4 regions of the Streptomyces sp. Da 82-17 genome follow, and region 4 is predicted to be linked to each of the others. Evidence: riboswitches for the same ligand, from Rfam matches in the RefSeq annotation. Region 4 holds a riboswitch; each other region holds the start of a gene.

Region 1 (5,234 bases), on a different contig from region 4:
ACTTGTTCGTAGAAGCTGACCAGGCGGTCGGCGTCTTCGGTGGTGATGGGCCTGATCCGTGCCGTGCCGCCGTCGCGCAGCACCACGTCCGCCTCCCAGTGGGCGGGGTAGGCGGCGTCCGTGGAGTCCGCGTGCTCGACCGGCGTCATGCGGCCCAGAGTACGGCGAACCGGCCTTTCGGTCAGGGCCTGTGGACAGCCCGGTACGACCTTCGGCCCGGGCCTGTGGAAAACCCGCGCCCGCCCCCCCTCCTGGAGCCGTCCCCGGAGCCGCCTCCCGACCCGCCCTCGGGCCCGTCTCACCCACTGAGTACGGGTCGCGGTGCCGCCCCGTGCGATGCAAGGTAGGAAGGCCGGACGGCGGCCGGGGTTCAGGACGTACGGCCTCTCGGAGCATCCGCCGCGGTATGAGACAGTGGTCTAGACAAGTGCTTGAGCGACACCTGAAGGGCAGCATCACATGGCTGAGCGCCGCGTCAACGTCGGCTGGGCCGAGGGCCTCCACGCCCGTCCCGCCTCCATCTTCGTCCGCGCGGCCACGGCCGCCGGCGTCCCCGTGACGATCGCCAAGGCCGACGGGAACCCGGTCAACGCCGCTTCCATGCTCGCGGTGCTCGGCCTGGGCGCGCAGGGCGGCGAGGAGATCGTGCTCGCCTCCGACGCCGAGGGTGCGGACGTCGCCCTGGACCGTCTGGCGAAGCTGGTCTCCGAGGGTCTCGAGGAGCTCCCCGAGACCGTCTGAGCGTCCGAGCCCGGCTCGGACGCACGGGGCTCCGGCCCCGGCCTGACCCGTTCAGGCGCACCACTGCCGCGGAAGCCCCGCAGACCGACGAGGTCTGCGGGGCTTCCGTGTTTTTCGCGGCCGGTATTGCGGCACGCACCAAAAGGCACTGCCGACAGCCGTACGAGATAAACGGACCAGACGGGGCCGCAGAGAAATGGGCAGCCCGCAACGGGGCGCAACAATTCCCGGCCCGTACACCCTATTCGTATACGGCTTTCGTTAATTCCGGCCGCTCGCCATGTTTACGGAATGTTGCGAAGTCCTCACCGCAGCGACCCTGCCGACCCGCGCCCCGCCGTCCGCGAAACGCAGCCGGTGCGCGGCCTTGGAGCGTTCGGTGTGCTGGGCGGTGAGGGCGCGGGCGCGTTCCGCGTCGCGCCGGGCCACCGCGTCGACGATCGCGCCGTGCTCCGCCCAGGACTCGGTCGGCTTGGCGGGCGGCTCGACCGCGTACATCCACGCGATCTTCTGGCGCAGCTGCGTGAGCAGGGCGGTCAGGCCCGCGCTGCCGGAGGCCTGGGCGAGGGTCTCGTGGAACCAGCCGTCCAGAGAGCGCAGGTCGTCGCTGTGCCCGGCGCGGGCGCGCTCCTGGCCGAGCCGTACGAGGCCGCGCAGCACCTTGAGGTGGGCCTCGGTGCGGCGCTGCGCCGCGCGGGCCGCGCCGAGCGGTTCGAGGAGCTGTCTGGCCTCGAGCAGGTCGGCGGCGTCCTGCGCGGTGGGCTCGGCGACGCACGCGCCCGCGTGCCTGCGCGTGCTGACGAACCCCTCCGCTTCCAGGGTGCGCAGCGCCTCGCGGACCGGGACGCGGGAGACGCCGTACCGCCGCGCGAGGACCTCTTCGGTGAGCCGGCCGCCGCGTTCGAAGACTCCCGCGACGATGTCGTCGCGAATCGCCGTGCATACCGAGTGCGCCGGAATGCGCATGACCGGACCTCCACCTGTGAATCACCCGTTCTGCGACTCTATTCCAGCACACCTGAATTTCCGACGACTCACCGGAATTCATGGAAGTCTTTTGGCCTGCGCCCGGCCGAAAACCGGCCGAATCGGATCGGCCGGTGGAGCGAGGAGCAATGTCCGGGAACGCCGAAGGCCCCGGCAGCGGATGCCGGGGCCTTCGGTGCGGGGTGCGTGCGGTGGCGTCAGACGTTCACGCCGTGCGAGCGCAGGTACGCGACCGGGTCGATGTCCGAGCCGTATTCGGGCGACGTGCGGGCCTCGAAGTGCAGGTGCGGGCCCGTGGAGTTGCCGGTCGAGCCGGAGAGGCCGATCTGCTGGCCGGGGGTGACGGTCTGGCCGACCGAGACGCCGATGGACGAGAGGTGGCCGTACTGGGTGTACGTGCCGTCGTTCATCTTGATCACGATGTTGTTGCCGTACGCCCCGCCCCAGCCGGCCTCGACGACGGTGCCGGAGCCGACGGCGACGACGGAGGTGCCGGAGCCGGCGTGGAAGTCGACGCCGCTGTGGCTGCCGGAGGACCAGAGGGCGCCGCCGGTCTGGTAGCCGGTGGAGATGTACGAGCCGGCGACCGGGGCGGTGTAGCTGTTGAGGCGCTTGCGCTCGGCCTCGCGGGCGGCGCGCTCCTTGGCCTCGCGCTCCTTCTTGGCCTTCTCCGCGGCCTTGCGCTTGGCCTCGGCCTTGCGGGCGGCCTCGGCGTGCTCCTCGGCCTTCTTCTTGGCGGCGGCCTTGGCGGCTGCCTTCTCCTGGGCGGCGGCCTGGGCGTCTATCTGCTCGGCGAGCGAATCGCCCACGGAGACGGCCTGGTTGATGCCGGTGTCGTCGAGGGCCGCGGAGCTCTCGGCGGCCATCGCGGGGGCGGAGAGGCCGCCGACGACGCCCGAGGTGGTCAGGGCGGCGACACCGGCGATGGTGGCGCTCTTGCGGGTCAGGCGGCTGGGACGGCGGTGCTTCCCGGTGGCACGGGCGAAGGCCATGGGGTGGCGGTGTCCTTTCCTTCCTTCTCGCCTACCGGGTTAGCTGACGGGTTCGGAGCAGGAAGGTCTCCTACGGGCCCCCTCCGCGCGGGAGGGCGTCCGATTCACCCCAGGGACTGCGTGTGGGTCCCCGGCTCCCCTGGCTCGCGCCGTACGGGGACTCGGCGATGACTGTCCGGTGCCGCGGGCGCGGCGCATAGCTGGCGAACAGCCGGACCGACGCTAAACGGGACATCTTTCAATCAACAAACGGATCACGCCTTTTGTAGTGCACGCCACAGGGCAGATCCCCAACCACTCTGAAATTTCAGCCCTAATCGGACATTGCATGACGAGGTGCTCGAACGGTGGGGGCCCCGGTGGCGCGGGTGCGCCACCGGGGCCCCTGAGCCCGTCACCGCGTCGCCGCGGCGGCCCGACTAGCCCGTGACAACGGTCACTTCACCGATGCCGAGCGCCTTCACGGGCTCGGCGATCTGGTCGGCGTCGCCCACCAGGACCGTGACGAGACGGTCCTCGGGGAACGCGCTGACGACGGCCGCGGTGGCCTCCACCGTGCCCGTCTCGGCGAGACGGCGGTACAGCTCCGCCTGGAAGTCGTCCGGCAGCTGCTGCTCGACCTGGTCCGCGAGCGTGCCGGCGACGGCCGCCGCCGTCTCGTACCGCAGCGGCGCCACACCCACCAGGTTCTGCACCGCGACGTCCCGCTCCGGGTCCGTCAGACCCTCGGCCGCGAGGGTCCGCAGCACCTTCCACAGGTCGTCAAGTGCCGGGCCGGTGTTGGGGGTGTCCACCGAACCGCTGATCGCGAGCATCGCCGCACCGCTGCCGTCCGCGGCCGACCGCAGCACCTGCGCGAACGCCCGCACACCGTAGGTGTAGCCCTTTTCCTCGCGCAGCACCCGGTCCAGACGGGACGTCAGAGTCCCGCCCAGGCAGTACGTGCCGAGCACCTGCGCCGGCCACACCTGGTCGTGCCGGTCCGCGCCGATACGGCCGATCAGGAGCTGCGTCTGCACGGCGCCGGGACGGTCCACGATGAAGACCCGGCCGGTGTCGTCCGCGGTGATGGGCGCCGCGGGGCGCTGCTCCGCGGTGTTCCCCGTCCACTCCCCCAGCGTCTCGGCGAGCATCGCGTCCAGGTCGGCGCCCTCCAGGTCACCGACGACGACGACGGTCGCGGTGGCCGGGCGGATGTGCGCGTCGTAGAACTTGCGGACCGCGGCCGCGTCGATGCGGGCGACGGTCTCCTCGGTGCCCTGCCGCGGCCGCGACATCCGCGCCTCGGCCGGGAACAGCTGCTTGTACAGCTCCTTGGCCGCGCGCCGCGCCGGGTTGGCCGTCTCGTGCGGGATCTCGTCCAGGCGGTTGCGTACGAGGCGCTTGATCTCGCTGTCCTCGAAGGCGGGGGCGCGCAGCGCGTCGGCGAGCAGCGCGAGGCCCTTCGGCAGCCGGGAGACCGGCACTTCGAGGGAGATGCGCAGGCCGGGGTGGTCCGCGTGCGCGTCGAGCGTGGCGCCGCAGCGCTCCAGCTCGGCGGCGAACTCCTCGGCGGAGTGCTTGTCGGTGCCCTCGGTGAAGGCCCGCGCCATGATCGTCGAGACGCCGTCGAGGCCCTCGGGCTCGGTGTCCAGCGGGGCGTCGAGGACGACGTCCACGGCGACGATCTGCTGGCCGGGGCGGTGGCAGCGCAGCACCGTCAGGCCGTTGGACAGCGTGCCGCGCTCCGGGGCGGGGAACGCCCAGGGCTTGGCGGCGCCCGGCTGCGGCTGCGGGTGGAACTCCATGGTGGCGAGCTGCTCGGTCACTTCGCCGCCTCCTCTTCCTGAACCTCGATCTCGGCGGCGTCGTTCACATCGGTGCCCGGGGCGTCGGGCGCCTGGTCCGGGGCGAGCGGCTCGTACACGAGCACCGCGCGGTTGTCGGGCCGCAGCCGTGCCTGCGCGACCTCCTTCACCTCGTCCGCGGTGACCGACAGGACGCGGCCGACGGCGGTGAGGGCGAGCTGCGGGTCGCCGAACAGCACCGCGTACTTGCAGAGTTCGTCCGCACGGCCCGCGACCGTGCCGAGGCGGTCCAGCCACTCGCGCTCCAACTGGGCCTGGGCGCGCTCCATTTCCTCGTCCGTGGGGCCCTCCTCGGCGAACCGGGCCAGCTCCTCGTCGACGGCCGCCTCGATGTCGGACACGACCGCCTCGTGCGAGGTCTTGACGTCCAGCCAGCCGACCGACGGGGCGCCGGAGAGGCGCAGCATGCCGAACCCGGCCGTCACCGCCGTACGGTCGCGGCGCACCAGGCGGTTGTAGAGCCGCGAGGACTCGCCGCCGCCCAGGATGGTCAGCGCGACGTCGGCCGCGTCGCACGCGCGCGTGCCGTCGTGCGGCAGGCGGTACGCGGCCATCAGCGCGCGCGAGGGCACCTCGGCCTCGACGAGCTGCCGCTTCTCCTCGCCGATGATGTCGGGCAGCGTGCCGTCACGCGGGGGACGCTTGCCGTCGTGCGCCGGGATGGAGC
Region 2 (5,234 bases), on a different contig from region 4:
GCGAGCGAGTGGGCGACCAGGACGTGCAGGCACTTCACGCGGTCCGGCATGCCGCCGGCGCTCGGGAAGCCGGTCAGCTCCTCGATCTCGTCGCGGCGGCGGATGTAGTCCTCGTGCGCGGCGCGGTAGGCGGCGGCGAGCTCCGGGTCCGTGGCGAGCCTCTCCGTCATCTCCTTCATCACGCCGTTGGCCTCGAGCGTGCCGATCGCGGAGGCGGCCTTCGGGCACGTCAGGTAGTACAGCGTCGGGAAGGGCGTGCCGTCGGGCAGTCGCGGCGCCGTCTCCACCACGTCGGGCTGGCCGCAGGGGCAGCGGTGCGCGATGGCCCGCAGGCCGCGCGGGGGCCGGCCGAGCTGCTGCTTGAAGGCCGCGACGTCCGCGTCGGTCGGCTCGGTGCGCGGGGTGGAGGGCGGGGGCGTTTCCATGCCGGTTGCTCGTGTCTCTCGGTGAGGGTCGAAGAAGGGGGAAGGAGGGGTCAGTCGTCGTTCTCGGCGGCGCGGCGGTCCGCCTTGTCCACGCCGTCGAACAGGTTGCTGTACCAGGCGCGGTCGGCGGCTCCCGGTTCGGTGGGGCGCACCCGGCCGCCGCTCGGGTCGACGACCGTGTACCCGGTCTCGCCGGGCAGGACCATGTGCAGCCGCTCGCGGGCCTGCCGCTCCACGTACGCCGGGTCGCGCCAGCGGGCCTTGGCGTCCTTGAGCTTCTCGGTCTGCTCGCGGGCCTCGGCCAGCTTCTGCTCCTGCTCCGCGATGTCGGCGCGCTGCGCCACCCACTGCCGCATCGGGTACGCGAGCGCCACGATCAGCGAGCAGACGACGAGGGCGAGGAGCGCGGCGCGGCCGGTGAGGCGGGAGCGGCGGGCCTGCCGTTTGGTCTGGGAGCGGTAGACCCGGGCGGCCGTCTGCTCGCCGAGCAACCGGATCCTGGTCGCGGTGGAGAACCGGTCCCGGTCCTTCACGGCCATGTCCCCGCCTCCCGTTCACACGCACGTACGTCCCCGCACACGGTACGGGACCGGGTGCGGGGACGTACGTAACTACCTGGTGACTACGGCTCAGCCCTTGAAGCGCGGGAAGGCGCTGCGGCCGGCGTAGACCGCGGCGTCGTCGAGGATCTCCTCGATGCGCAGCAGCTGGTTGTACTTGGCGACGCGCTCGGAGCGGGCCGGGGCGCCGGTCTTGATCTGGCCGCAGTTGGTGGCGACGGCCAGGTCGGCGATGGTGACGTCCTCGGTCTCGCCGGAGCGGTGGGACATCATGCACTTGAAGCCGTTGCGCTGGGCCAGCTCGACGGCGTCCAGGGTCTCGGTCAGCGAACCGATCTGGTTGACCTTGACGAGCAGGGCGTTGGCCGAGTTCTCCTCGATGCCGCGGGCCAGGCGCTCCGGGTTGGTGACGAACAGGTCGTCGCCGACGAGCTGGACCTTGGAGCCGAGCTTCTCGGTGATGACGTTCCAGCCGGCCCAGTCGTCCTCGAACAGCGGGTCCTCGATGGAGACGAGCGGGTACGCGGAGACGAGCTCCTCGTAGTACTCCGTCATCTCGGCGGCGGAGCGGTCCTTGCCCTCGAAGTTGTACTTGCCGTCCTTGTAGAACTCGGAGGCGGCGACGTCGAGGGCGAGGGCGATCTGCTGGCCGGGAACGTAACCGGCCTCCTTGATGGCCTCGAGGATGAGGTCGAGGGCCTCGCGGTTGGAGCCGAGGTTCGGGGCGAAGCCGCCCTCGTCGCCGAGGCCGGTGGCCAGGCCCTTGCTCTTCAGGACCTTCTTCAGCGTGTGGTAGACCTCGGTGCCCCAGCGCAGCGCCTCGGAGAAGGACTCCGCGCCGATCGGGGCGATCATGAACTCCTGGATGTCCACGTTGGAGTCGGCGTGCGAGCCGCCGTTCAGGATGTTCATCATCGGCACCGGCAGCAGGTGCGCGTTCGGGCCGCCGAGGTAACGGAACAGCGGCAGGTCGCTCGCCTCGGAGGCGGCGTGGGCGACGGCGAGGGAGACGCCCAGGATGGCGTTGGCGCCGAGCGAGCCCTTGTTGTCGGTGGCGTCCAGGTCGAACATGGCCTGGTCGATCAGGCGCTGCTCGGTGGCGTCGTAGCCGACCAGCTCCGGGCCGATCTGCTCGATGACCGCGAGGACGGCCTTCTCGACACCCTTGCCCTGGTAACGGTTCGGGTCACCGTCACGGAGTTCGATGGCCTCGAAGGCACCGGTGGAGGCGCCGGACGGGACGGCGGCACGGCCGGTGCTCCCGTCGTCGAGGCCGACCTCGACCTCGACCGTGGGGTTGCCTCGGGAGTCCAGGATTTCCCGGGCTACGACGACGTCGATGGACGGCACGAGCATCTCCTTCTGGGATGTGACGCAAGCTGTGCTTGCACGAGGGCCGCGCCCTTGCGGCCGACCTTCTTTGCCTTGCGTCTCACGAGCCTAACCGCCCGCTGAGGCTCGGCCACCCGGCCGCCCGCCCGCTGGGACGAAAAGAGGCCCGAAGAATCGCATTGCGGGGCAAAAGAGCAACAACACTACCGAGCGGTACGCGGGTGTGCGCCACCCCGCTCAACAGCGCACGCGGTGGTGCAGGCGGTACGGCACGCGGTACGGGCATGCCCCCGCCCCGGCGCGTACGGGGGAATGCACGCCGGGGCGGGGAGTGTGGGGGGCGCCGCGCGGGCCGCTTACTTCAGGTGCAGCTGCTGGCCCGGGTAGATGAAGTCGGCGTCGTCGACGATGTCCTTGTTCAGGTCGAACAGCTTCGCCCAGCCGCCCTTGACGTCGTGCGCCTCGGCGATGGAGGAGAGGGTGTCGCCCTTCTTCACCTTGTACTCGCCGTCGCCCTTCTTGACCTTCTTGCCGGTCGGGGTCTCGACGGTCTTCTGCGGGGCGCGCTCCTGCGAGCGGGAGGCGGGCTGCTCGGCCTTGCGCTCGGGCTGCGGGGCGGCCTGCTGCTGCGGGGCCTGCTCGGCGGGCTGCGCCGAACCGCCGCCGTCGTAGGCGGCGTTGGAGAGGCCGGTGCCGCAGTTCGGCCAGGCGCCCTTGCCCTGTCCGGCGAGGACCTTCTCGCCGATCTCTATCTGCTGGGCCTTGGTGGCCTGGTCGGCGGTGGCCGCGTACTTGGTGCCGCCGTAGGCGTTCCAGGTGGAGGCCGAGAACTGCAGGCCGCCGTAGTAGCCGTTGCCGGTGTTGATGGACCAGTTGCCGCCGGCCTCGCACTGGGCCACGGCGTCCCACTCGGAGGCGGTGGCGGCGGAGGCGGAGCCCGCGGTGGCCAGCGGGGCGGCGACCGCGGCGCCGGCGACACCGGCGAGCGCGAGGGCGCGGCCGGCCTTCTCGGCCTTGGTCAGACGACGGTGCTTGCCCTTGCCGGAGAACAGCATGGAGTAATCCCCTCACCGACGCCTGCGAGGTGAGCTGTCGGGTTCGGGCCGTGTGAGTTGCCCGGCCGCCTCGTTCCGTACACCCCGAAATCCGGGACATACGCGGCGACTTCACCCCAAGCCGTTCCCTGCACCGCTGCGGGCTCCGCGTGGAGCCTCAACGGCCGGGCCCGGCGCAAACCTTGGGTCCCCCGCTCCTGCCTACGGCGCTTGACGCGACGACTGTTCCCAAGGGCCGCCGGCAGGATTCGGCGTGACGGCCATCGGGGCCCGCCAGTGGCGAGCGGTGACGACCGTAGCCGTGCGCTCGGTGGAAATACCAAGCCGATCAGGGCTGATGAGACTCATCTCTCACCCCGGGCGAAGTGTCTTTATAACGGACATTCAGCAGCGAACTGCCGCCGGATTCCGCCCAGTTTCACCCTGCTCGCACCCACACCGGCCGGCCGCCGGTCAGCCGAGGTCGAGCCGCTGGCCAGGGAGGATGAGGTCCGGGTCGGAGCCGATCGCGTCCTCGTTGGCGGCGTAGAGCGCGGGCCAACCGCCGTCGACGCCACGGGCGTCGGCGATCGCGGAGAGGCTGTCGCCGACGCGGACCGTGTACGCGCCTTCGGCGTCGCCGCGGGAGCCGTCGCCGCGCGAGGCGTGCCGGCCCGAGGAGTTGGAGTCGCGACCCTCCTCCGGGGAGTCCGGGGACTCGGGGGCGGGTTCGCCGCGATGCTTTCCGGAGCCGTTCTGGCCGGAGTTGCCCGTTTCGTCCGCGCTGTCGCCGCTGCCCTTGCCGTCGGATCCGCCGCCCGTCCCGCCGTCCGCCTCGCCGTCCGTTTCGCCCTTTGTGTCGTCTGACGGGGCGTCGGTCGGGGAGTCGGTCGGGGTGTCCGCGGGCTCCTCGACGGAGGTGTCGCCGGGCGGGGTCGGGTCCTCGGCTGAGGGGTCGTCCGACGGGAACTCGGTGGGCTCCTCGCTCGGCTCCTCGCTCGGCTGGTCCGACTGGTCGCCGTCCGCGGGGTCGGTGAGCGGGAAGCCGGCGACCAGGCCGCAGGTGGGCCAGGCCAGCGGCCCGCGCTCGGCGAGCACGTTCTCCGCCACGGCCACCTGCTGGGCACGGCTGGCCAGGTCGGCGCTCGGGGCGTACTTCAGACCGCCGAAGGCCTCCCAGTCCGCCTGGGTCAACTGGAGGCCGCCGTAGTAGCCGTTGCCGGTGTCGGCGTTCCACACGCCGCCGCTCTCGCAGTCGGCGAGGCGGTCCCAGGTGTTGGCGTCGACGGTGGCGTCCGCGGCACTGGCGCCGGTCGCGCCGAGCAGCGGGATGGCGATCGCTGATCCGGTCACTCCGGCCGCGACCACGAGGGCCGGGGCCTGGCGGGGGCGTCGGTGACGACCGTTCCCGGAGAGCATGCGGTTCCCTTTCGCGCGACGACAGGCATGGCGTCTGCAGCCGTGGCGTGTGACAGCCGTGGCGTCCGAGCCGAGGGTGAAACGTAGCGACAGTCGAACGCTTGTCACAACCCGATACAGCGCAGATCACGTGAAAGTCACAGTGCTGACGCCGTGTCAGAAACCTGGTCCGTGCGGGCCCCTGGCGCCCGGGGGATCACTCCGGTGTGAACTCCACGGGCAGCGTGCGCAGTCCGCGCATGATGAGCCCGCCGCGCCACCGCAAATCGGTAGGTTCTGCCGCGAGCCGCAGGTCGGGGAGGCGGCGCAGGAGCGTCGCGATCGCCGACTGGGCCTCCAGGCGGGCGAGCGGTGCGCCCAGGCAGTAGTGGATGCCGTGCCCGTATCCGAGGTGCTGGTTGTCGCGGCGGGCGAGGTCGAGGGTGTCGGGGTCGGTGAAGCGGTCCGGGTCGCGGTCGGCGGCG
Region 3 (5,234 bases), on a different contig from region 4:
CGTCGTGAACGCCGGGACGACCGCGGCAACTTCGAGCGCCGCGACCGCCGGGACAACGACCGCCCGTTCAACCGTGACCGCCGCGACGAGCGCCGCGACGACCGGGGCGGCTTCCGCCGGGACGACCGCGGTGACCGCGGCTTCAACCGGGACCGTGACGACCGCGGTGGCCGTTCCTTCGAGCGCCGTGACGACCGGGGCGGCTTCCGCCGGGACGACCGCGGTGACCGTGGTGACCGTGGTGACCGCGGTGGCTTCCGTCGGGACAACGACCGCCCGTCGTACGAGCGTCGTGAACGCCGGGACGGCGACCGTCCGTTCAACCGCGACCGCCGCGAGCACCGCGGTGGCGGCGACCGTCCGTTCAACCGTGACCGCCGCGACGAGCGGGGCGGCTTCCGCCGGGACGACCGGGGCGGCAACGGCGGCTTCAACCGCGACCGCCGCGACCACCGCGGCAGCGACCGTCCGTTCAACCGCGACGACCGCCCGTTCAACCGTGACCGCCGCGACCACCGGGGCGGCAGCGACCGGCCGTTCAACCGCCGTGACGACCGCGGCGCCGGCTCCTTCGGGCGCCGCGACGACAAGCCGCGCTGGAAGCGCAACGGCTGATCCGGTCGGCACGACCGACTGATGTGACAGCGGGTCCGCTTCGCCGAGCGGGCCCGCTTTCGCATCGACGCACCGATACCCGATCGGCTCTGTCCGCTCCTGCGGCTATGCTCGGGGGGTGCGTTGACGCGGGCCGTTAGCTCAATTGGCAGAGCAGTGGACTTTTAATCCATTGGTTGTGGGTTCGAGTCCCACACGGCCTACGACGCGAGGGTCCCCGGGGGAACCCGGTCCGACCTGCCGGGCAGCGCCCGAGCCACTGCGGTGGTTCGGGCGCTGTCGTGTTCGTGGGGAGTGCTGCGGGCGGGCAGGGGCCGCAGCCGTGAAGGGCCGTGAAAACGCGTCAGGCCCGGCACGCTTTCACGTGCCGGGCCTGAGGCTTCAGTAGCGGGGACAGGATTTGAACCTGCGACCTCTGGGTTATGAGCCCAGCGAGCTACCGAGCTGCTCCACCCCGCGTCGGTAAACACAAGTGTACGCCATTTTGGTGAGGCCGAACGCCACCCCTTAACCCGTACGGCCGCCGAGCGGTCGCCGGGCCGCCGTACGCCGCCGAGCCTGGGGAGGTGCGGCAGGCAGGAGACGACCGGTGGGGCAGCGAGGAGCGCGCGGAGCGCGGCGAGGCGGGCGCCGGGAGGGGGCCGGTGGCGGCGGTGGTGCGCGCCGCAGACCGCCCCGCAGACCGCCCGGCGGGGCTGGGGGGCAGGAGCGGAAACGGCCTCTCACGCACGCGCACGCGCACGCGTTCATTCGTACGCTGCCCGCGCTGCTCGTCCTCGTGGGGCTCGTCTCCGCGCTGTTGACGCCGCCGAGGTTCACGGCGGCGCCGCTGTTCTGCGCCGCGCCGCTCGTCGCGGCCCCGTTCTTCGGCCTGTCGGGCACGGTCCTGACGGGCGTCGCCGCGTCCGCGTCCGTGGTGCTGCTGCAGCTGTACTACGGGACGGTCGGCCGGCCGCAGGAGCTGACCGAGCTGATCAACGTGCTCACGGTCTCCGCGCTCGCCGTCCTCATCAACGTCGTCGTACGCCACCGCGGGGAGAAGCTCGCCTCCGCGCGGGAGATCGCCGAGGCCGCGCAGCGCGCCGTCCTGCCCGAACCGGCTTCTCGGATCGGGGGGTTGGAGGTGGCCGCGTGCTACGAGGCGGCGCAGGCGGACGCGTTCATCGGCGGCGACCTGTACGCGGTGCAGGAGACTCCGCACGGCGTACGGCTGATCGTCGGCGACGTGCGCGGCAAGGGGCTCGGGGCTGTGGAGGCCGTGGCCGTGGTGATCGGGGCGTTCCGGGAGGCGGCCGAGCAGGAGACGACCCTGGAGGCGGTCGCACAGCGCCTGGAGCGGGCGCTGGCGCGCGAGGGCGTCCGGCGCTCCGGCCTGGACGCCTTCGAGGGCTTCACGACGGCGGTGCTCGCGGAGATGCCGCACGGCCGCGAGGTGGTCCGGTTCATCAACCGGGGCCATCCGGAACCCCTGTTGCTGTACGCGGGCGGGCGGCTCGCGGTGCTCGCGGCGGCGGAGCCGGCGCTTCCGCTCGGCATGGGCGACCTCGGGATGTGGCCGGACCGGGCGGGCGAGTGCGCCTTCCCCGGCGGCGCGACGCTGCTCTTCTACACCGACGGCCTCTCGGAGGCGCGGGACGAGGCGGGGGAGTTCTACGATCCGGCGGCCCGGCTCAGCGGCCGGACGTTCGCGGCGCCGGACGCGCTGCTCGCCGCCGTGGCCGACGAGGTGCGGGCGCACACCGGCGGGAGCGGCATGACGGACGACATGGCGCTGCTCGCGGTGCGGCGGCCCGCGGCGGACGAGCCGAAGGGGCCGCCCGCTGTCACCCTCTGTGAGTGAAGCGCCGCCCTCCGCATAACAAATGACGCAACGTCAGAAACTTGAGGGCCGCGAGTTGTGGAGAAAGTGTGGTCAACTCGCCCGGTTCCGCCCCCTCGTGTCCCGAAAAGGCTTGGCCAGAGCCATGAACGATCAGTCGGAACGGCTTGGAATCCGATGCCGCTGTCTATTAACGTTCGATAACGCAGCGCGGTCGTCCCAGCCGTCACAAGAGTCGGCTCCGTGCGCACACGCTTAATCCCGCAAGGGAGCCGGGGAACCACCAACTTGGGGTGAATCGGGCGTTCTTCGCCCGTAGGAAACCTTCCTGTTCCGAACCCGTCAGCTAACCCGGTAGGCGAGAAGGAAGGAAAGGAGTGCGCCCCAGTGGCGACCCCCGCAAGCCGAGGCACGACCGGCCATGAGCCCGCGTATTTCCCGGACGGCGAGACGGCGTTCGGACACGACGAAGGGCCCTGGGAAGAGTGGAACCCCACTGAGGAGTCCGTTCGCCCGGTCCGCGGCCGGCACCGCGTCGGCAAGCAGCGCGGCGGCTTCGCGCGCAGCTCCACGGTGCTCGGCGTCGGCGTCATCGCCGCGGTCGGCGCCGGCGGCATAGCGACCGCCAAGGACCGCCCGCCGGTACCGATCTCGCTGCCCGACCTCTCCGGTGTCACCGAATCGCTGCCCGACGCCGAGTCCCTGCCGGGCGTCGGCTCCCTGATCTCCGACGACTCCGCGGACGCCGGGGACGACTTCTCGGGCGTCACCCAGGCCACCGCCGCGTCCGGCGCCCCCGTCGCCCAGCTCGACGGCGAGCCGCAGGCCGCCTCCGCGGACGCCGGTGAGGCGCTGCGCTCGCGCATCATGCAGCAGGCCGAGTCGAAGCAGGAGGAGGCCGCGGCCGCCGAGCAGGCCGCCGCTGCCGACGCCGCCGCCAAGGCCGCCGCCGAAGAGGCCGAGAAGCAGCAGACCGAGGCCGAGCGGGAGGCCGCCGAGGCCAAGCGCAAGGCCGAGGAGGAGGCGAAGCGGAAGGCGGAGGCCGAGCGCCTCGCCAAGCTCGCCCGCAGCTTCACCGCCCCCCTCGCGTCGTACACGATCAGCACCGTGTTCGGGCAGGCCGGTTCGATGTGGTCCTCCGGGTACCACACGGGCCTGGACTTCGCCGCCCCCACGGGCACGCCGATCAAGTCGATCCACAGCGGCACAGTCAAGGAGGCCGGCTGGTCCGGCAGTTATGGCTACCGCACGGTCATCGAGCTCGACGACGGCACCGAGCTGGCGTACAACCACCAGTCGTCGATGAGCGTCAGCGTCGGCCAGGAGGTCAAGACGGGCGACGTCATCGGACGCGTCGGCTCGACCGGCAACTCCACCGGCCCGCACCTGCACTTCGAGGTGAAGACCGCCGGCGGCGAGCTGATCGACCCGAGCGCCTGGCTGCGCAGCAAGGGCGTCAGCATCTGATCTCGACCGGCCGAGCCGCCACGGCTCCCCGGGAGGTTCCTGGATTCCGGTGGTCCTGGCGGCTTACCCCCCGACGTCAGGGCTGCCGGTACGAGGCATGCATCGGTGAGGTGAGGCATGTCCTCCACAGCCGTCGTGCGGCGGGTCCCTCTTTCCTGTGCGCGTACCCCTCAGCGGTGCGCGGACCGGAATAGGCCCGTCCACGGCGGCTGTTGACGTCCCCATGACCTCTTTGCGCACCCTCGGCCCGTCCGGTCTCTCGGTCTTCCCGCTCGCCCTCGGCGGCAACGTCTTCGGCTGGAGCGCCGACGAGGAGCAGTCCTTCGCGGTCCTCGACGCCTACACCGAGGCCGGCGGCAACTTCATCGACACCGCCGACGTCTACTCGGCCTGGGTGCCGGGCAACAGCGGCGGCGAGTCCGAGACCGTCATCGGCAAGTGGCTGGCGGCGCGCGGCAATCGCGAGGACGTCGTCGTCGCGACCAAGGTCGGCGGGCTCGACGGCGTGAAGGGCCTCGCCCCGGGCACCATCAAGCGGGGCGTCGAGGACTCCCTGCGCCGCCTCGGCACGGACTACATCGACCTCTACTACACGCACTTCGACGACCCGAGCGTCCCCGTCGAGGACATCGTCACCGCCCTCGACGAGCTGGTCCGCGCCGGCACCGTGCGCGCCGTCGCCGCCTCCAACATCTCGCCCGAGCGCCTCACCGAGTCCCTCGACTTCGCCGAGCGCGAGGGCCTCACGCGGTACGCCGCGCTGCAGCCGCACTACAACCTGGTCTCCCGCGACACGTACGAGGGCCGCCTCCAGGAGGTCGCCTCGCGGACCGGCCTCGCCGCCGTGCCCTACTACGCGCTCGCCTCCGGCTTCCTCACCGGCAAGTACCGCCCGGGTGCGACGGTGGACAGCGTGCGGGCGCAGAGTGCGGGCGGGCATCTGGACACCGAGCGCGGCGTGAGGGTGCTGGACGCCCTGGACCGGGTGGCGGCCGCGCACGACGCCGAGCTCGCCACCGTCGCCCTCGCCTGGCTCGCCGCGCAGCCGACCGTGGTCGCGCCGATCGCCTCGGCCCGCACGGTCGAGCAGCTGCCCGCGCTGCTCGCGGTCGCCGAACTCCGGCTCACGGACGCCGAGTTGGCCGACCTGACGGCCGCCTCAGCCTGACCGGTAGGGGTTGTAGGCGGGGTACGGCGCGGGCGGCTGCCCGTACGCGGGCCGCGGCACGTACGCGAGGTGCGGGCCCTGCGGGGGCGCGTACGGGTGGGGGTGCGGGGCGTACGGGTACGGGGCGTACGGGCGCGGTGCCGGGGCGATGGCGCGGGCCGCGTA
Region 4 (5,234 bases):
GGCCTCGGGCCGGTCGCCGCCGGTGCGGGCGCGCGCCTCGTCCACGGTCAGGCGGGGGGCGCGTTCACGGAAGAAGAGGGGCATGGTCGACGTCGACTTTCTCTCGTACAAGTGATGCTTCAAGGAGCCCGGCAGCTCAGGTCACGTGGTCGCGACCAGCAGCTCGGCTCAGACGGTCGCAACCATCCGCAGCCCCGCCGCCTCCGCCGCGTCGAAGCCGTCGTCGACGGCCACGACGTCCCGGCCGGCCGCGTCGAGCACCGACGCCGCGATGCCGGCGCGCATGCCGCCCGCGCAGTGCACCCAGACCGTGCCGCCCGCGGGCACCTCGCCGACGCGGCGGTGCACCTCGTGGACGGGGATGTGGACCGAGCCGTCGATCCAGCCGTGCGCGCGCTCGGAGTCGCGGCGTACGTCGAGCACGATCAGCCCCTCCTCGCCGCGGACGCGGGCGGCGGCCAGGTCTGCGAACGTGGCGCGCGGGAAGGACGCGGCGCTGTCGCCGTCGCGGAGCCAGCGCCCCGGGCCGCCGGTCGCGGCCGCGGCCGGGCGGTCGATGCCGACGCGCGCCAACTCCCGCTGGGCGACGGCCAGTTGCTCGGGCGACTCGGCGAGCAGCGTGACGGGCTTGCCCCACGGGATCATCCAGGCCAGGTACGTGGCGAGCTTGCCGTCGGCCTCGAAGTTGAAGGAACCGGCGACGTGCCCCTCGGCGAAGGCGATGCGGTTGCGCAGGTCGACGACCCACTCCCCCGCCGCGAGCCGCGCAGCGATCTCCTCCGGGTCGGCGACCGCGGGCGGGGTGAGGTCGAGCGGGGCGGGTCCGTTGGCGTTGTCCGGGCCCATGTGGGCGTAGTACGCGGGTATGTCCTCCAGGCCCGCGAGCAGCTCCGCGACGAACGTGTCCACGTCGGCGGTCAGGGCGCTGTTGGCGGCCTTCTCCTTGCCGATGGTCGTGGCGTCGCCGTCGGCCTGCGCGGAGGAGCAGAAGCTGCCGAAGCCGTGGGTGGGCAGCACCGCGGTGTCGTCGGGCAGGGCGTCGGCGAGCCGGTGGGCGGAGGCGTGCTGGGCGCGGGCCAGCTGCTCGGTCAGGCGGGGTTCGACCAGGTCGGGGCGGCCGACCGTGCCGATGAGCAGGGAGCCGCCGGTGAACGCGGCGACCGGGCGGCCGGCGTCGCTGAGCACGTACGCGGTGTGGTGCGGGGTGTGGCCGGGGGTGGCGACGGCGGCCAGGGCGAGGTCCGTGTCGACGTCGACGGTGTCCCCGTCGGCCACGGGGGTCCGGGCGAAGGAGACGTGCGCGCCGGCCGGGACCAGGTAGGCGGCGCCGGTGAGGCGGGCGAGCTCCAGGCCGCCGGTCACGTAGTCGTTGTGGATGTGCGTCTCCACGACGTGGGTGATGCGCACGCCCCGCCGCGCGGCCGCGGCCAGGACCTGGTCGATGTCCCGCGGCGGGTCCACGGCCACTGCCGCGCGCTCGCCGCCGGCCAGGTAGCTGCGGTTGCCGAGGCCCTCGAGCTCGATGGTGTCGACGAAGAACACAGGGAAACTCCTCACGGACGAAAATTACCCCCCGGGGTATGTCACTCACCTTAACAGCATTACCCCCGGGGGTATATTTCCGGGGCTGTGAGCACGTGACGGACCCGACAACCGCCTGGGGTGCGGCACTCTCGCCACTGCCGGGAGCAGCGGGAACACAGCGCAGCGGGAACGCAGAGCGCAGAGGGAGGAGCGGAGACGTGGGGGCCGTACGGGGCGAGGAGGCGTCGGCGTCGACGGAACTGTGGGCGCGGCACCGGCCGCTGTGCCCGCCTGTGGGCCATGAGCTGCGCGGCCCGTACCGGGACGCCTGGGTGCGCTTCCACAGCCTGCCGGGCTCGAAGCGGTACGCGGAGGACGAGGCCGATGCGGCCGAGCGGGACCGGATGCGGGGGCGGCACGCCGAGTGGCTGCCCGCCCACCCCTCAGGGCTGTGACAAGGCCCCGGAGAACCCCGAGAACCCGGAGAACCCGGAGTACGCCTCAGCGGCGGACCGCTCGTACCACCGTGTCCAGGGCCGCCGCGTCCCCCACGGGGCGGCGGGCGACCTCGGCGACGGCGATGTCGGCGTACGGCTCCCAGGCCGCGGTGACCTGGTCCGTACTGGAGAGGACCTGCAGGTCCTGGGGGCCGCCGATGCCGTGGTCGAGGTTGCTGATGTCGTGGCCGACGAGGAGCAGGGTCGCTCCGGGCCGGGCGACACGGCAGGCGGTGTCGAGGACCCCCTCCATATCCTGCCGAGGGAGCTGGAGGTAGGAGAGGAGCACCAGGTCGTACGCGGACTCCTGCGGGGCGTAGCGCGTCACGTCGGCCAACTCGGCGTGCACATCGGCCTGTTGGCGTTCTGCGAGGTCGGCCATGCGCCGTACGGCGACGGGTGAGAAGTCGACCGCGTCGACGCTCCAGCCCCGGCGGGCCAGCCACAGGGCGTTGCGCCCCTCCCCGGCGGCGAGGTCGAGGGCGCGGCCGGGCGGGAGTTCGGAGGTCTCACGGACGACCCACAGGTTGGGCTCGGCGGGCCATACGCGTTCCTCCGCGCCGTACCGCTCGTCCCAGGCGTTCGCGTCCACGTCCCTCACTCCTCCTCGCGCTCCGACCGACGAGCCCCCGACCACCGAGCCCCGCGGCCCACTCCGTCGCCGGACCCCACAGCCGTCAAGCTACGCGCGCCCGCACGGGGCCGCGACCCGCCGCCGGCGCCCACCCGGTGCCCCAAGTCGCCCCACCCGATCCCGCTCACCCCCACCCGCTCACCTATGTCCGAGTTCGCCCGATTAAGTCACCTCATTACAGCATTGGCGGCTTACATAAATTAGCGCCCATATTGGTGACACAGCACCTGAATTGCCCGTCAGATTCGCCCGACTTCCGCATTTCACGGCCGTATCGAATTCAGTGAGACGGGTCACACGGAACAACCGTCCCCCCGACAGACGCCGAAAACGCACATCCGGTTCCCGCAAAGCGAGTTGAGCCTTTTCGATCTCGGCGGGCGGCGTGTTCCAGGACACATGAATGCGCTCCGTACATTCCCCGTTCAATTTCCGACCTTGTTCCTCCGCGACTTTCTCGCCTAACGTCACCGTGAATCCGGACGGAACGCCGAATCCTGCCGCCGCCCGGAGAACCTCACACCGACTCACTTACGCACGGCAGGAGCGGGGGACCCAGGTAAGTCGCCGGTCCGGCACGTCCGGAACGGCTTGGGGTGAAGTCGCATGCGCAGTGCGACCGGACATCTCCCGTCCGAACCCGACAGCTCACCTCGTAGGCGACGGAGAGGAATTCGTCATGCCTGCAAAGGGAAAGCACCGCCGCCCCAAGTCCCGTTCGCTCAACCGGGGAATCGCCTTCGTGGGGACCGGCGGAGCAGCGCTCGTACTTCCGGTGATCGGCGCGACCGCGGCGAGCGCGGCGCCCGCGGGTGCGGCCAAGGCCGAGGCCGTTCAGGCGAGCCCGGCCGCGAAGCCGGCCGCCGCGAAGACGTACACCGTCGTCGCGGGTGACTCCCTCTCCGCGATCGCCCGGGAGCACTCCCTCAGCGGCGGCTGGAAGAAGCTGTACGAGGCCAACCGCGACGCCCTCGGCGACAACCCGGGCCTCATCCACCCCGGCCTGAAGCTCACCCTCGGCAAGAAGGCCGAGAAGGCCGACGCCTCCCGTGCCTCCGCCGAGCGCGCCGACCGCTCCGAGCGCAAGGGCGCCACCGAGGTGCAGCCCGCCGCGGCGAAGAAGGCGTACACCAACGACCTCGACGGCTGGATCCGCGAGTCGCTCGACATCATGGCCCAGCACGGCATCCCCGGCACGTACGAGGGCATCCACCGCAACATCATGCGGGAGTCCTCCGGCAACCCGCTGGCCATGAACAACTGGGACATCAACGCCCAGAACGGCACCCCGTCCAAGGGTCTGCTGCAGGTCATCGCCCCCACCTTCGAGGCCTACCACGTGCCCGGCACGTCGACCGACAGCTTCGACCCGGTCGCCAACATCACCGCCGCCTGCAACTACGCGGCGGACCGCTACGGCTCGATCGACAACGTCAACGGCCCGTACTAAACGAGCAGTCGGGCCGGACGGGTTCGTCCCGTCGGCCACGGCGACCGCCTCGGAGGGGGCGTCACGGCAGCGGAAGTCTCCGCCGTCGTGACGCCCCCTCCGCGCATGACATGGCGAGGCGCGTCAGCCCCGCAGCGACGCCGAGATGTCCTCCAGGCTGCGGCCCTTCGTCTCCGGCAGCTTGCGGTGCAGGTAGACCACGCCGAGCAGGCCGAAGAGACCGTAGATCCAGAACAGACCGGTGGGCGTGAGGGCGTTGATGGTGGTGAGGACGGTGAGGGAGATGGCGAAGTCGAGGCCCCAGTGGGTGACGTTGCCGAAGGAGCTGGCCTTGCCGCGTACCGCCGTCGGGAAGATCTCGCTGTTGATGAGCCAGATCGCGAGGCCGAGGCTGGGCGCGAACGCCGCGATGTACAGGCAGAGCCCGGCCACGAGCAGGCCGCCGGAGACGGGGCGCCCGTCGTCGCCCATCAGGTACAGCGCGCCGAGCAGCACGAGCGCCAGGACCACGACCGACGTGCCGCCGAGCAGCAGCGGGCGGCGGCCGACCCGGTCGACGAGCAGCAGCGCCACGAACGTCAGGCACATGTTGACCAGGCCGATGCCGAGCGAGGAGAGGATCGCGGCGGAGCTGCCGAAACCGGCCTGCTTGAGCATGGTCGGCGCGTAGTAGATGACCGCGTTGACGCCGACCAGCTGGTTGGTGGCCGCGACGACCACGCCGAGGATTACGGCGGGACGCATCGCGGGGCGCAGCAGATCGCGGTAGCTGGTGCGGGTCTCGGCCGCGGACAGCGCCTCGATCTCGGCGAGTTCGGCGTCGGCGGCCTCGGGCGTACGGGTGCGGAGCAGCGCGGCGCGGGCCTCGTCGCGGCGGCCGCGGTCGAGGAGCCAGCGCGGGCTCTCCGCGAGGCGCAGCACGCCGGCGAACATCGCGAGCGCGGGCAGCAGCCCGAGCCCCAGCATCCAGCGCCAGCCCTCACCGTCGTCGAAGAGATAGCCGACCAGGTACGAGACGAAGATCCCGACCGTGATCATGAGTTGGTTGAGCGACACCAGCCGGCCGCGGGAGCGGGCCGGGGCGATCTCGGCGATGTACGCGGGCACCGTCAGCGACGCCGTGCCGATC

Evidence for each region. Region 4 has a riboswitch for cyclic di-AMP ahead of ACIDOF_RS31915 (transglycosylase SLT domain-containing protein). Riboswitches for the same ligand answer to the same signal wherever they lie in the genome.
Region 1: linked by a shared signal. The riboswitch ahead of ACIDOF_RS26920 (M23 family metallopeptidase) and the one ahead of ACIDOF_RS31915 (transglycosylase SLT domain-containing protein) in region 4 are both predicted to bind cyclic di-AMP.
Region 2: linked by a shared signal. The riboswitch ahead of ACIDOF_RS26215 (transglycosylase family protein) and the one ahead of ACIDOF_RS31915 (transglycosylase SLT domain-containing protein) in region 4 are both predicted to bind cyclic di-AMP.
Region 3: linked by a shared signal. The riboswitch ahead of ACIDOF_RS13580 (M23 family metallopeptidase) and the one ahead of ACIDOF_RS31915 (transglycosylase SLT domain-containing protein) in region 4 are both predicted to bind cyclic di-AMP.

What each region holds. Positions count from the first base shown of each region.
Region 1 covers NZ_JBJURH010000018.1:59,304-64,537, forward strand. The annotation lists gene ACIDOF_RS26905 (GNAT family N-acetyltransferase) at 1-149, opposite strand, end outside; gene ACIDOF_RS26910 (HPr family phosphocarrier protein) at 460-741, shown strand; gene ACIDOF_RS26915 (GntR family transcriptional regulator) at 1,003-1,707, opposite strand; gene ACIDOF_RS26920 (M23 family metallopeptidase) at 1,926-2,720, opposite strand; cyclic di-AMP (ydaO/yuaA leader) riboswitch at 2,735-2,897, opposite strand; gene ACIDOF_RS26925 (M16 family metallopeptidase) at 3,140-4,507, opposite strand; gene ACIDOF_RS26930 (M16 family metallopeptidase) at 4,525-5,234, opposite strand, start outside.
Region 2 covers NZ_JBJURH010000017.1:92,387-97,620, forward strand. The annotation lists gene ACIDOF_RS26200 (DUF501 domain-containing protein) at 1-425, opposite strand, end outside; gene ACIDOF_RS26205 (FtsB family cell division protein) at 476-964, opposite strand; gene eno (phosphopyruvate hydratase) at 1,055-2,335, opposite strand; gene ACIDOF_RS26215 (transglycosylase family protein) at 2,674-3,372, opposite strand; cyclic di-AMP (ydaO/yuaA leader) riboswitch at 3,377-3,591, opposite strand; gene ACIDOF_RS26220 (transglycosylase family protein) at 3,826-4,704, opposite strand; gene ACIDOF_RS26225 (cytochrome P450 family protein) at 4,967-5,234, opposite strand, start outside.
Region 3 covers NZ_JBJURH010000006.1:381,483-386,716, forward strand. The annotation lists gene ACIDOF_RS13560 (DEAD/DEAH box helicase) at 1-615, shown strand, start outside; tRNA gene ACIDOF_RS13565 (tRNA-Lys) at 746-818, shown strand; tRNA gene ACIDOF_RS13570 (tRNA-Met) at 1,001-1,074, opposite strand; gene ACIDOF_RS13575 (PP2C family protein-serine/threonine phosphatase) at 1,205-2,455, shown strand; cyclic di-AMP (ydaO/yuaA leader) riboswitch at 2,677-2,810, shown strand; gene ACIDOF_RS13580 (M23 family metallopeptidase) at 2,822-3,901, shown strand; gene ACIDOF_RS13585 (aldo/keto reductase) at 4,125-5,069, shown strand; gene ACIDOF_RS13590 (PrsW family intramembrane metalloprotease) at 5,061-5,234, opposite strand, start outside.
Region 4 covers NZ_JBJURH010000025.1:38,647-43,880, forward strand. The annotation lists gene ACIDOF_RS31895 (rhodanese-like domain-containing protein) at 1-84, opposite strand, end outside; gene ACIDOF_RS31900 (MBL fold metallo-hydrolase) at 169-1,542, opposite strand; gene ACIDOF_RS31905 (hypothetical protein) at 1,743-1,979, shown strand; gene ACIDOF_RS31910 (class I SAM-dependent methyltransferase) at 2,026-2,613, opposite strand; cyclic di-AMP (ydaO/yuaA leader) riboswitch at 3,166-3,330, shown strand; gene ACIDOF_RS31915 (transglycosylase SLT domain-containing protein) at 3,335-4,105, shown strand; gene ACIDOF_RS31920 (sugar porter family MFS transporter) at 4,229-5,234, opposite strand, start outside.